Regions from separate parts of the Paenibacillus sp. A3M_27_13 genome, predicted to be linked through region 3. Evidence: a T-box and tRNA genes for the amino acid it is inferred to sense, from the RefSeq annotation. Region 3 holds a T-box; the other regions hold tRNA genes.
The links. A T-box is a leader RNA that pairs with one kind of tRNA and senses whether it is charged. The one in region 3 lies ahead of leuS (leucine--tRNA ligase), so its partner is inferred to be a tRNA-Leu.

Region 1: it has a tRNA-Leu gene. The T-box ahead of leuS (leucine--tRNA ligase) is inferred to sense a tRNA for this amino acid. The anticodon was not compared.
Region 2: it has a tRNA-Leu gene. The T-box ahead of leuS (leucine--tRNA ligase) is inferred to sense a tRNA for this amino acid. The anticodon was not compared.

What each region holds. Positions count from the first base shown of each region.
Region 1 is NZ_JANAVE010000002.1:402,877-407,132, forward strand. It holds gene NLX82_RS08310 (hypothetical protein) at 1-198, opposite strand, end outside; gene NLX82_RS08315 (urease accessory protein UreF) at 495-1,232, opposite strand; tRNA gene NLX82_RS08320 (tRNA-Leu) at 1,501-1,583, shown strand; gene NLX82_RS08325 (glutathione peroxidase) at 1,729-2,214, opposite strand; cyclic di-AMP (ydaO/yuaA leader) riboswitch at 2,681-2,853, shown strand; gene NLX82_RS08330 (hypothetical protein) at 2,969-3,364, shown strand; gene NLX82_RS27705 (potassium-transporting ATPase subunit F) at 3,548-3,625, shown strand; gene kdpA (potassium-transporting ATPase subunit KdpA) at 3,777-4,256, shown strand, end outside.
Region 2 is NZ_JANAVE010000001.1:839,902-844,157, forward strand. It holds gene loaP (antiterminator LoaP) at 1-488, opposite strand, end outside; gene NLX82_RS03675 (MBL fold metallo-hydrolase) at 981-1,658, opposite strand; tRNA gene NLX82_RS03680 (tRNA-Leu) at 1,996-2,081, opposite strand; gene NLX82_RS03685 (hypothetical protein) at 2,328-2,486, shown strand; gene NLX82_RS03690 (hypothetical protein) at 2,617-2,805, shown strand; gene NLX82_RS03695 (hypothetical protein) at 2,882-3,034, opposite strand; gene NLX82_RS03700 (YnfA family protein) at 3,130-3,456, opposite strand; gene NLX82_RS03705 (hypothetical protein) at 3,509-3,691, opposite strand; gene NLX82_RS03710 (hypothetical protein) at 4,045-4,256, shown strand, end outside.
Region 3 is NZ_JANAVE010000001.1:1,022,056-1,026,311, forward strand. It holds gene leuS (leucine--tRNA ligase) at 1-2,237, opposite strand, end outside; T-box leader at 2,299-2,556, opposite strand; gene NLX82_RS04520 (tautomerase family protein) at 2,741-3,130, shown strand; gene NLX82_RS04525 (class I SAM-dependent DNA methyltransferase) at 3,203-3,976, opposite strand; gene NLX82_RS04530 (CvfB family protein) at 3,980-4,256, opposite strand, start outside.

The DNA.
Region 1 (4,256 bases), on a different contig from region 3:
ATCGTTATCGTCGATGTTCAGAATTGCAGCAACTTGTTTTCTGTACCTTTGTGCTTTGCGGGTGCCGTGAATCAGATTGGACAAGCGTGAAGGCGGAATATTGTGTGTCTCACAAAATGTTTTCTGATCCAGTCGAAGTTCGACAAGCCGTTGTTTGATGGCCCACCCGAAGGAGGTGACAGGCATTTTGTTATTCAAGAGAAATCGCCCCTTACGGATTCTTGCGGAATAATTGGTGTGTTATAATAATCATCAGTAAACATGTTAGAATTAACCATCTAACACTATGATACACTTTTATACGTGTTTTTACAATCGTAAATGCGTCATTTTGTTGAATTAATTACTTAATTAAGTGCTAGGTGGTTCTGATAATCCGTCTAGAGTCTGCTAATGCTGTGAATTGCGATTATATGTGGATAAAAAACACTCTGCCACCTGAGGAAAGGGACAGAGTGTTTTTGGTGTTGTGACCACATTGGCGAAACGACGCATCAGGGGGATGCTGGAAGGCGTTTGAATAGACCTGAGGAGGAAAACAGTCTAGGTTCATCCAATTGGTTATTATGGCTCATATAAAGAGGTAGAGTGATGTAGGAGCTGGACCAATGTCTGTGAAGAAAGCGACGCTGAGATGCAGTTGGCTCAGGTTGGTTAAGCTTCTTCCAGGCAGAGAGGAGCTCGCTTGTCATACGCTCCATAAGAGGGTTCTTTTCCTCATAAGGAGGATTGAGTAGTTTGAAGGCATCTTCCACACAGAAGGACACTGCTGCGCTAAGATAGCCGTGAACGGTCTGTTCTACATCGTTTCCGAGGAGGAAGTTAATCCAGGTGTGAACGGTAGCGAGTGTGCCAATCGCATTGTATTGAATGAGTATAGATTCCAACTGGTCAAATTCAAGCCAAGGATAAAGAGCCTTAGCGAGCTTGAGCAGACGCTGACCGGATAGACGAAACTCCTTCACATGCTGCCAGGAGGGACGTTGGGTATGCAGCATCTTATCAATGAGGGCGATCCGCCAACTGTCATTCTGCTGGATGGCGACATACAGACTTTTGATAGCCATGCCGTCAACGGTTGTAAATTGAGGATACAAATCATCCAGCATGTAATGTTCCAGGTCTTGTAGACTGTTCAAATGTCCGTTACGCGATAGTTTCTCCAGTCCGTTAAAACGGGTGAAGCCACCAACAGGTAGGGAAGGGTCCAACAATAATGCATAGTTCAGCAAGCGGTTGCCTTTATGCAAGGTGGTTCGCCTCCTCGAAGTGAATCCTTATGTTATGTTATGTTATTTTACTTTTTACTTGGGGATAACGAAAAATATTCGAAATATATGTAATATATATTTACATTTAAATAGCTTTTGTGTCAAATTAAATATTCTTATCGCTCATATATGTTAGTTAAAATAACAAATAAAATAATTATTATATTTTTGTTTACAAATAGTTGATGAGAGAGTATAATAAATCTGTTGCCTCATTACATTATGATTTGCGGTCGTGGTGGAATGGCAGACACGCTATCTTGAGGGGGTAGTGGGCGTACGCCCGTGGAGGTTCGAGTCCTCTCGACCGCATTATATGCAATACTCAGTTAAAAAAGCATCCTGACACGGTTTACGTGAAGGGATGCTTTTTTTGTTAAGCATTTTTCGTTATATCCTTTAGCCACAGAACAACGGTAGACAACCGGTCGTTTATTAACTGTGATAAAGAAGGATGTCAGTTTTGCTGCAAAAGCTTCTCTATATCTCCCGCCAGCTTATCTGGAGTGGTTTGCGGTGCATAGCGCTTAAATACGTTACCTTCTCGTGTAATTAAGAATTTAGTAAAATTCCATTTGATCGCTTTGGACCCTAATACCCCCGGAGCAGTTTGGGTCAGGTAACGAAATAAGGGGTGCGCTTGATCGCCATTGACATCTGTCTTGGCGAACATCGGAAAGGTAACACCATAATTGATCTGGCAAAACTCGGAAATCTCCTCGCTGGAACCTGGCTCTTGTTTGGCAAACTGGTTGCTGGGAAATCCCAAAATTTCGAGCCCCTGTTCATGGTACTGGTCATATAGCTCTTGTAGCGCTTTGTATTGGGGGGTTAACCCACATTTGCTGGCAGTGTTCACGATAAGCAGAACGTTCCCTTCATATGTGGATAACGGAATTTTTTTCCCTTGCAGGGTGTGCGCATCATATTCATAAACGGTCATAGTATCTCTCCTTATTCAATATTCAGCAATTAAATTGTAAGCAATTAAAAGCAAGGTTGCAAGTTTGGAAAAGCTATATCAAGCCTTTAGCCGCTGTAAAATCGTATTTTGTTCAAAACAGTAAATCGCACCGCAAATGGAGCGAATTAAGGTGTTTCTTCTTATAAAAGCGGGTTCAATCGGTGTTTAGCTGGTACATATAGCGTATTTTCTTCTCTTTTTACAAAAAAAGGCCAAAAACGCTCTACCCTACGCCAATATTGACATGCTTGTCATTTTCGAAAAGGGATGAAAAACAGAGATTGAAGGAGCTGTGAGAAGCATAGTTGCATTGTAAGCGCTATTATTAATATCCTAGGCTCTAAAGGCCGATTTATAACCCCGCAGTTGAGCTTTACAGTCTTCCATGCGCGGGTGTATGATTCAAGACGTAATTTCAAATTAACTTGAATGAAGTAACAACGAAATGTCTATAGCGCTGAATTTTGCAGTTGCAAAAGCGGGGGAACCAATCGAGATTGTACGGCTTCGGAAGCCGTGTGTCTCATGGGGTGAATTTTCAGGTCAAGTGCCAGAAATAGGGCGACTCTCACGTCCGAATCCGACAGCTAACCTCGTAAGCGTACAGGGAGAGGCAACAAACCGCCGTGTGCAGCCATGGTTTATTTTATCATGGATATGTAAGAAGCCGGAGGAAAGCCTTTTTCCTTCGGCTTCTTTTTGTTGTCTTTTTATACCGGGAGAGGAGCTACTGATGGAAGGTCGGTTAATTATTGTCACTGCACCGAATGAAGCGGGCAGAAGTTTTGTGAAATTGCTTATTTTCAAAAAATTGGCGTTTGCAGTTCTCACGAATAGCGCCCAGGAGGAACGACAGCTCAAAAAAATGGGTGTGGAGCACATTGTCCGCATCAATACCATGCAAGCGGGAAAATGGAATTTTCCAAAAAAAGAAATTGGTAGTGTGTATTTGTTCGAGAACAGCTTGAATCTGACGTGCCGTTTCCTGCAAATATGTCGGCCGCTAACATCGGAATCGATCTATGTTATTACGCACGGCTGTAATCCACAAGGAATTTATCGGGGATTGGGAGCGGATCATGTGATCTACACATTGAACGGAGAGGTGGGTTTTCTGCTGAACGGATAAGCACTTATAACATAGTTGTTTTATGATTTTATGATCAAATAAGAATGGCGATCTGAGGACCGATACGGAGGGTATAAACATGATGGATATATACATGCTGCTCGTCATGGCTGTGAGTTATGGAGTGATACTGCTGTTTGTACGCTGGTGTGATGCGCAGACCTCTAAAGGAGGACGAAGAGGATGATCGTTATACTTGGGCTTACGGCTATTGTGTTTATGTATTTAATCTACGCACTCCTGAACCCTGAAAAGTTCTAGTCAGCTATAGGGGATAGAGCGGGCGGGAACAACAGATCTGAATATTAAGCATCATAGGTAGCGGGTTTTCGCAAACGTGTGCACACAATTGGTGCTCTGGAAGCAGGTCTGTTGTTCCAAACGCAGGAGCATTTTGAAGGAGGAATAAAGGATGGAGCTGCTTCAAATTGGAATTGTGATCGTCATATTGCTGCTCTTGGTAAAGCCAGTGGGCACCTATATGTATCATGTATTCTCGAATGAACCCAATCGGACGGATCGGATTTTTGGCGGAACAGAAAAGCTGATTTATAAGATAGTAGGATTGAAGAAGCTAGAAAGCATGCGTTGGACTACGTATGTTATGAGTTTCATTGCAACGAATGTCGTGCTTGTGGCGATCAGCTACTTGCTGTTGCGTTTACAGGGAATGCTTCCTGGTAATCCGGCTGGAAACAGTAATATGGAAGCATCACTAGCTTTTAATACGGTAATCAGCTTTATGACGAATACGAATCTCCAACATTATAGCGGAGAAAGCGGGCTTACGTATCTGACACAGATGGCGTTCGTCACGATGATGATGTTCACTTCGGCTGCTTCCGGTTTTGCGGTTGCTGCGGCTTTTATGAGAGGATTGACGCGGCGCGGT
Region 2 (4,256 bases), 180 kb from region 3:
ACTAACCTGATATCACCCATAAATTCTAACTGAATGACCGCTTGTCGTTTATGTCTATCTATTTTCTTAACTATACTCCCCCTTCCTTTAAGTGGGCCATCTAGGATACATATATTGTCTCCTTCAATAATTCCAGTTGATGATTCTATACAATAGCTATCATTGCATAGACTTTCTAACATTTGTTTCTCCGAATCTCTCATTGAAGCTTCAAACTTCGAGTATCTCAATAAACGAATGATATCACTAGAAGTGCAAATCATTGAATTTGTACTGGTTACGAACTGCAAGTCAGGTAAATTCGACTCAATAAATACATAGCTTGGGAACAAAGGAGCCCATTCTTTCTTTACTATTCCTGCTACTTTAAAGAGTCTCTCTTGGAGTGGTATAAAGGGTTTGTAGACTTCAGAATCCAACCACTCATTAATAAGCTGCTTGACCTGTTCTTCCCTACCCGTTCGCACAAAAAACACGTACCAGCTCACTTAACTCATCTCCTATAAAAACGTACTGCCAAATCATCTCCTATAATGTCTACTACCCATATACATAGCTTCGCCCTTTCACTTATCCTACTTGATAAGCTACAATCTCTCACGATATATCCCTCTTTGATGGTTAACGTGACCCGCCAGCGATTAACCACAGAAAAGTTCCTTTATTTTTCATATAATCATATAATTGGAATAATGTTTTTCCATTATAATCCTCTACTCAAACCCTGTCAATTCACAGTTGATTGGAAACGGCCAAGTTCAGATTGGATTCGCAAACCTTTCTGAAAATGCTTAATTTGAAGTCATTATTATCTTTCGAATACAGCTTCAACGTTTCTGGCGGCTTATAAAAGAACTGATCCGAGTGTTTTACTCTAGTTAACTTGAGCATCTGGGGCACAGACAAATGATAGATCGTTATGTATTATTTTTTATATTTAAGATTTTCTCTCACCATTAGAACTGGGCCACAATACAGACTCATTTGAAATCGAACAGGCCCTTTTGGTTCGGACGCATTCTAAATTTAATAAAAGATTCCTTACTCGTAAATTGAAAATAAATATTTTCATCCATGAGGTGATTGAGTGTAAAACCAGGCGCTTTACCAAATGAATGAGCAGGATAAATTTGAATAGAGTCATCAATTTCTCGCTTTATTTTTTGAACACTATTATATAATTCTATTGGATTTCCTCCATTTGGGTCACAAAAGCCACAACCTTCAATGAATATTGTATCCCCAGTAAATAAGCGATCTGATAAAAGATAGCATACACTTCCCGCGGTATGTCCAGGAGTCAAAAGACTTTTAATTTCTGTTTCACCGACCTGGATTGAATCCTTGTCTTTAATTGAATGTAAATTTCTACATCTAAAATGATAAAAATCGATTTCGTTTGTTGACATGAATACCTGCGGGTTATATTTTTCCAGGAGTGGATTTACCAAATTAATATGATCCCAATGTGAGTGAGTTAATAGTATCGCTTTGAGATCGCCATTCAAATGTTGAAGATAGGACTCTACCTTTAATAAATCCCATGATGGGTCAACAATAGCTATGTCTCTTGTTTTCTCATCCATTACAAAATATACATAATTGATAAAATTCATAAAACAGGCTCTTAACTGTTCCATATGAAAAGTCAGATTCATATCAGCTTCACCGAACCACCTTCCCAATAGTTAATTAAAAACAACAACATTCTGATTTAAGGTTTTGGGCCACTTCATTTTTTAGAAATACTTACTATTTAATTATAAAGGCCTAATTTCGTTGTCCTATGATTATAACAATTGATGCAATAGAAAGGCTCCAACTCTCTGTTACAAGATCGCTTAATTTTTCCAAAACAAAAAACGCCTCTCCGTATGTTAACGGTGAGACGTTTTTGTTGGTTCTGTGTACCTGTTACGGAGTATTCCGCAGGTACACAGAACCTCGCGTTATTTTCGTTCATTTAACTTTGATGTGTCCGTTATAAATCAAAAATGCCGAGGACCGGGATCGAACCGGTACGGTAGTCACCTACCGCAGGATTTTAAGTCCTGTGCGTCTGCCAATTCCGCCACCCCGGCATAAATTTAGGAACGCTAATCTTCACACTTACTTGTCTTACAAGTATCTGAGAAACACGCATCTGATTAAGAAGTGTTCTCATTATGTAAATGTCGTTCAATTGGGCACCAACATATAATACGATAATTTTATCGAATTGTAAAGTGTTTTAAAAAAAAATAATAAAATTCTCTTTTTGTATAACTTGTGCACATTTGAATTACACTAATAAACGTCTTTCCAAACTACCAGAAGGGGTGTTACGAATGCGTGAAGGTATGATTCCAGCTGTTCTTGGAACGGTAGTATCGGCTTCAGGCGCTGTGTTGCTGAGCAGTAAGTACAAACTTGCAGCTACAGGCATTCTCGGTTTCGGACTGGCTCATGTTGTTCTGGGAGCGATTGATCTGATTGAGCATCGCTAGTTGTTTGGGAAGTACCGGGCGGGATTTACTCCCTCCCGGTTTTATTTTTATCAACGTTTAGTCTGGAGCACAAGCGTTTATGTAAAGTATAGAAGCTGAATATGCCTAATAAAAGGAGCTGTGATGTGCTATGAGAGATAATAACTCTGAAAAGAATCGTACTGACGATCAAATCGAACATAAACAATCCCTGGACAAGCGCGAGCCAGGATTTAATCGCATTCCTGACACCGATGCAGATACACCTGCTGCTACTGATATGATTGATGAAGCCATAGGTCGCGGGATAGACAAGTTACGTAACGATTTCACAAAATAAAGCATGGGTAATAAGACACAGGTTTGTGAGCAGTCCTTAATTCATTTGTTTTGATATGTACAGTGATTTCGTAAAATCACTTAAAGATCAGCATGATCCAGCCAATGATTGATATCCACAGCACGATGCTGATTAAGAGTCCACACATGATACCAAAAGAGAAATTACCTTCACTCTTCGGTACAGCACTACCAAATTTCAATCTAAGCTTCATTTGATTCCAGTTCATAGAACCCCCTCCTTAAGTTCTATTTCGGAATATGAAGCTTATTTTTGTAGACCTATAGTCATGTTTTCAAAAATAAAATAGGGTTTTTCGTCCTATCATCCTGATCGCGGAAATAGGATTACAGCTATACCGACCAAACAAATCAATCCACCAATGAAATCGTACAAGTCGGGTGTCTTTTTATCAATCCACCAGCCCCATGCAATGGAAAGAACAATAAAGACACCTCCGTATGCTGCATATACACGCCCAAAGGAGGAAAAAACCTGAAAGGTAGCAATGATTCCATACACAGCCAAGATTACTCCGCCGCAAAGTCCGACATACCATGTCTTTCCTTCACGCAGCCACTGCCAAATCAAATATCCTCCTCCAATTTCAGCGATGCCAGCCAATATAAAAAGTAAAGCTGCCTTTAACACCATTTCACATCCCTAATTCTTCAAATTCTTTTCGATTTTTTTGGATATCTCATTAGAGCACTCGACCTAAAAGGATAATCAATGCAATCACGCCAACCAGAATCAGCAGGTTGCTGACCTGACGCCATAAGCTAGGCACTCCCTCGGAGAGAAGCTTCCGCTGATTGGCATCAAAGTTCGCTTTGGCTCCTTCAGCATCTGCTGACCTAGAGAATGGTCTGTTTTCTTCATTCATAAGAGCACCTCCTTTTCAATCCACTTTAATCATACCAAACTTTTCCGTCGATTTCGCGTTGCTCTTATGCATATACTTCACATATATTTCTGATTGCATCTTCATATATGTGAAGTGTACATCCATATGTCAATATTTCGCTGAATATAAAGTATGATGTCGAATCAAGGTAGAGTGGGTATTTAGACGTCTTTCATTGCAGGACGGTAGTTATGGTATAATTTAGTCAACTTGTTCAAGATCGTAACCAGCGCTCATTTGTTTACTCAACTTATAATTAAATTGACATCTAAGAATCCACATCCCGGTTACAACCTGCATATTCTGTTTGTAAACCCAGGAGGAGGATACCGATGTCCCCAATCTTTATAGCAAGTTTAATGATGATGGGCATATTTTTATTTCAGGCAGCCATCGTTCTCGGCATCATACATTGGATTTCAAAACGAACCCAACGTCCAGCACAAACCAAAATGTATCTTGCAATGGGTTTGCTCGTTGTAATTTTAGGTTTCCTTGTGTGGGATAACTGGATACACTTACAGGAATTCAATGGATGGGCCAC
Region 3 (4,256 bases):
CATGCTTCATCATAAGCAGGCCAGGCCGCGTAGGTAATGCTATCATTGTGCCCCAGCAGCTGCCACAATTCCTCGGCCAGATGGGGTGCAAGCGGCGACAGCATTTGCACGAAGTTTTCCATTGCTGCACGCGGCAGAAGGTCTGCTTTGTATGCATCGTTGGTGAAGATCATCAGCTGGCTGATCGCTGTATTGAAGCGCAGTGCATCCAGATCTTCGGTTACTTTTTTCAGCGTTTTGTGCCAAGTACGATTGAACTCATCGCTACCGCCGTCATTTGTAATTTTATCGTTCAGGCTACCATCCTCGGAAACAAACAGGCGCCATACGCGGGACAGAAAACGATGTGCTCCCTCTACCCCATTCTCATTCCATGGCTTGGTCGCTTCCAGCGGCCCCATAAACATCTCATAAATACGCAGCGTATCGGCGCCAAACGTATTGACAATATCATCAGGATTAATGACATTACCGCGTGATTTACTCATTTTTTCATTGTTATTGCCCAAAATCATACCCTGGTTGACCAGCTTATAAAAAGGCTCTTTCGTTTCCACTACGCCGATATCATACAGTACCTTATGCCAGAAACGGGCATACAGCAAGTGAAGAACCGCATGTTCCGCTCCGCCAATATACAAATCAACAGGCATCCATTCACGTTGTTTCTCTTTGGATACAAGCTCTTTGTCATTTTTCGGATCAATAAAGCGCAGGTAATACCAGCAACTGCCTGCCCATTGCGGCATTGTATTTGTCTCGCGGCGTGCTTTCATACCTGTCTCAGGATCAATGGTTTCGATCCAATCTGTTGCGTTCGCCAGCGGGGATTCACCTGTACCTGAAGGCTTGATATTGTCCATCTCCGGCAGTACGAGCGGAAGTTGGTCCTCAGGAACCGTTTTGATCGTTCCATCCTCCAGATGAATTACCGGAATCGGCTCGCCCCAATAGCGTTGACGGCTGAACAGCCAGTCACGCAGGCGATAGGTGACTTTGCCGTGTCCTTTGCCCTCGGCTTCCAGCCATTCAATCATCTTCGGAATCGCTTCCTCGTTGGTAAGTCCATTCAGCGGGCCGGAATTGACGTGCGGTCCATCCTCAGTATATGGCTCATTAGCCACATCTCCACCTTGGACAACCTCAATGATATTCAATCCGAATTGCTTGGCAAATTCCCAGTCACGCGCATCGTGAGCAGGTACAGCCATAATCGCTCCAGTTCCGTAGCCTGCAAGTACATAGTCAGCAATCCAGATCGGCAGCTTTTCGCCGTTCACCGGGTTCACTGCATAAGCTCCTGTGAATACGCCTGTTTTATCCTTGGCCAGATCCGTACGCTCCAGATCGCTTTTACGAGCAGCTTGTTCACGGTACTGTTGCACAGCATCCTTTTGCTCAGGCGTAGTGATAATATCCACCAATTCCTGCTCTGGTGCCAGCACACAGTAGCTTGCGCCGAACAGTGTATCTGGACGGGTTGTAAATACTGTGAGTTGCTCGTCATAGCCTTCAATTGGAAAACGAACCTCTGCCCCGGTAGACTTACCGATCCAGTTCCGCTGCATATCCTTAATACTCTCAGACCAATCCAGTTCCTCCAGATCCTCCAGCAGACGATCCGCGTATTCCGTAATTTTCAGCATCCATTGACGCATTGGTTTACGGACGACCGGATGACCGCCACGCTCACTCTTACCGTCAATAACTTCTTCATTCGCTAGCACCGTTCCCAGCGCCGGGCACCAGTTCACAGGTACTTCAGCTACATATGCAAGGCCGCGCTTGTACAGCTGGATGAAGATCCACTGTGTCCATTTGTAATAATCAGGATCCGTCGTGCTGATTTCACGATCCCAGTCGTAGGAGAAGCCGAGCGATTTGATTTGACGGCGGAAGTTATTTACATTTTTCACCGTAATTTCGCGTGGGTGCTCCCCTGTATCCAGCGCATGCTGCTCGGCAGGCAGACCGAAGGCGTCCCAACCCATCGGATGCAGTACGTTGTAGCCGCGCATTCTTTTATATCGTGAAACAATATCCGTAGCTGTGTAGCCCTCTGGGTGGCCTACATGTAGGCCGGCTCCAGATGGGTACGGAAACATATCCAAAGCATAAAACTTCGGTTTGCCCGGCTCTTCCCCGGTACGGAACGTCTTGTTCTCATCCCAATATTTCTGCCATTTTGGTTCAATACTTTGCGGTTGATAGCCGTGCTTCGGCTGTGTGTCTGTCATTGTCTTTTCCTCCTCAAACGGTATGCAACAAAAAAACCTCTGCATCCCGTAGCGTGTCAGCGCTAGGGACGAGAGGTTATATTCCCGTGGTACCACCCTAGTTAGCAGAAAGCGTTCTTCGCGTTCTACTCCCTTTGCACCTGATAACGGAGGTGATCCGATGCGGGTTAATAACAGGATACAAGCACCTGTATAGGGCGTTCCTGCGTTGGACGCATATCTCCGAGGCGAGTTCACTTTGCACTGTCAACCGGCTTGCACCACCCGCCAGCTCTCTACATGTCCAGACAAAGCTACTATTCCTCATCAGCGATTGTTTAACCGTTAATAATGGCACTATTATATTGAAAACCGCGAAAAAAGTCAAATAAGGACTACCTTTGGTGTTAAAGACCCTCTTCATACTAATTGTTCATGACACATGCATACGAATGTTTTATAATGATTTCGAATTAAATCGCTTCAAGTTGAGATGAGTTGAGATAAGAAAGGTGAGCTGAGAAATGGCACAGATTAAAATTTACGGAATAAAAGAAACTCTAAATCCAATCAAAAAGCAACTTTCAGAGGTGATTCATTCTGCTGTGGTGGATGCGTTCAAATATCCTCCTGACAAGAGGTTTCAACGTTTTTTTCCTATGGATCAGGAAGACTTTATATATGCCGATGGTCGCTCTGAGGCGTACACCATTATTGAAATCAGTATCTTTGAAGGCAGAACGACAGAAGCTAAGAAGCAACTCATTAACCTGTTATTCCAAAGAATTAACGATCTTTTGGGTATTTCTCCACAGGATCTTGAGATTACTATATTTGAAACACCCAAACAGAACTGGGGCATTCGGGGTGTACCGGGTGATGAGCTTCAGCTGAGCTATAAAGTGAATATATGAGTGCAAAAAGACGCCCTTCATGTCATCATGAAAAGCGTCTTTCTTTTCCCATACTCGCTAAATGAAGCCTTGCTATTTTACAGCAACATAAAACAGTCTCGCCGCGTCATCTTCTGCTTCTACCCATTCAAAATCCGCATATACCTTCACATCACGAAAACCCGCTTTGGACAATTCTGCCTTCATCCAGTCTGGGTCATAGGCACGTTGAACATGTATTTCCTCGAAACGCTGGTATAGATCGCGTCCTTCTTGTTCTGCTTTCGCAAAGATACTAAGATGATGCTCAATTTCACAACGGGGAGTGTCCAACGCACATGTCCAGATATACGAGATAGAGCGTTCATCCAGTACGAAAGGCTGCTCTTCATCATAACGTAAAAACGTCTGAGGATGATGTACATCGAACAAGAAGGTTCCGCCAGGCTTTAGACCAGCATGCGTTCTGCGAAAAGTAGAAATTATATCTTCTTCCTCCAACAAGTAATTCAGACAATCGCAAAAAGAAATTACAGAATCCACAGGCTCGGGTAAAATCCATTCTCTCATATCCTGCTGTATCCAGCGAACGCTTCCCTCACGAAACAATCGCTGTCCCTGTGGAGTGGTTTCCATTTTGCGACGGGCTACTGCCAGCATGTCAGAGGATAAGTCGATTCCAGCCACCTCGAAGCCCGAGTTAACCAGGGGGATCGTAATTGAACCCGTTCCGCAGCCCAGCTCGGCCACCGTATGAGGCATACCGTACTGATCCCAAGCCTGCCGTGCAAAGCGCAACCAGTCCGGGTACGGCATGTCCTGCATCAGCTCATCATACACATAGGCAAACTTCCGGTAAGAAGCCATTTTTTATTCCCCATTCCCGTCCTTCGGTTCAGGTATATTCTCCACCAGGTAGGTCCAGTTTTCCTTTTGTGTAACCAGTCCTTCCTTCATCAGCTTGCCCATCGCACGCTTGAAGGCGGATTTACTGATACCAAACCGTTGCTTGATAATATCCGGCGGTGTTGCGTCGGAATAAGGCATGCCGCCGCCCGGACGCTCTTTCAGAAAAGCAATCAACCGCTCCGCATCCTCATCACGGCCTACTTCCTTGCGTGGTGACATCGCCAGATTGACCCGACCG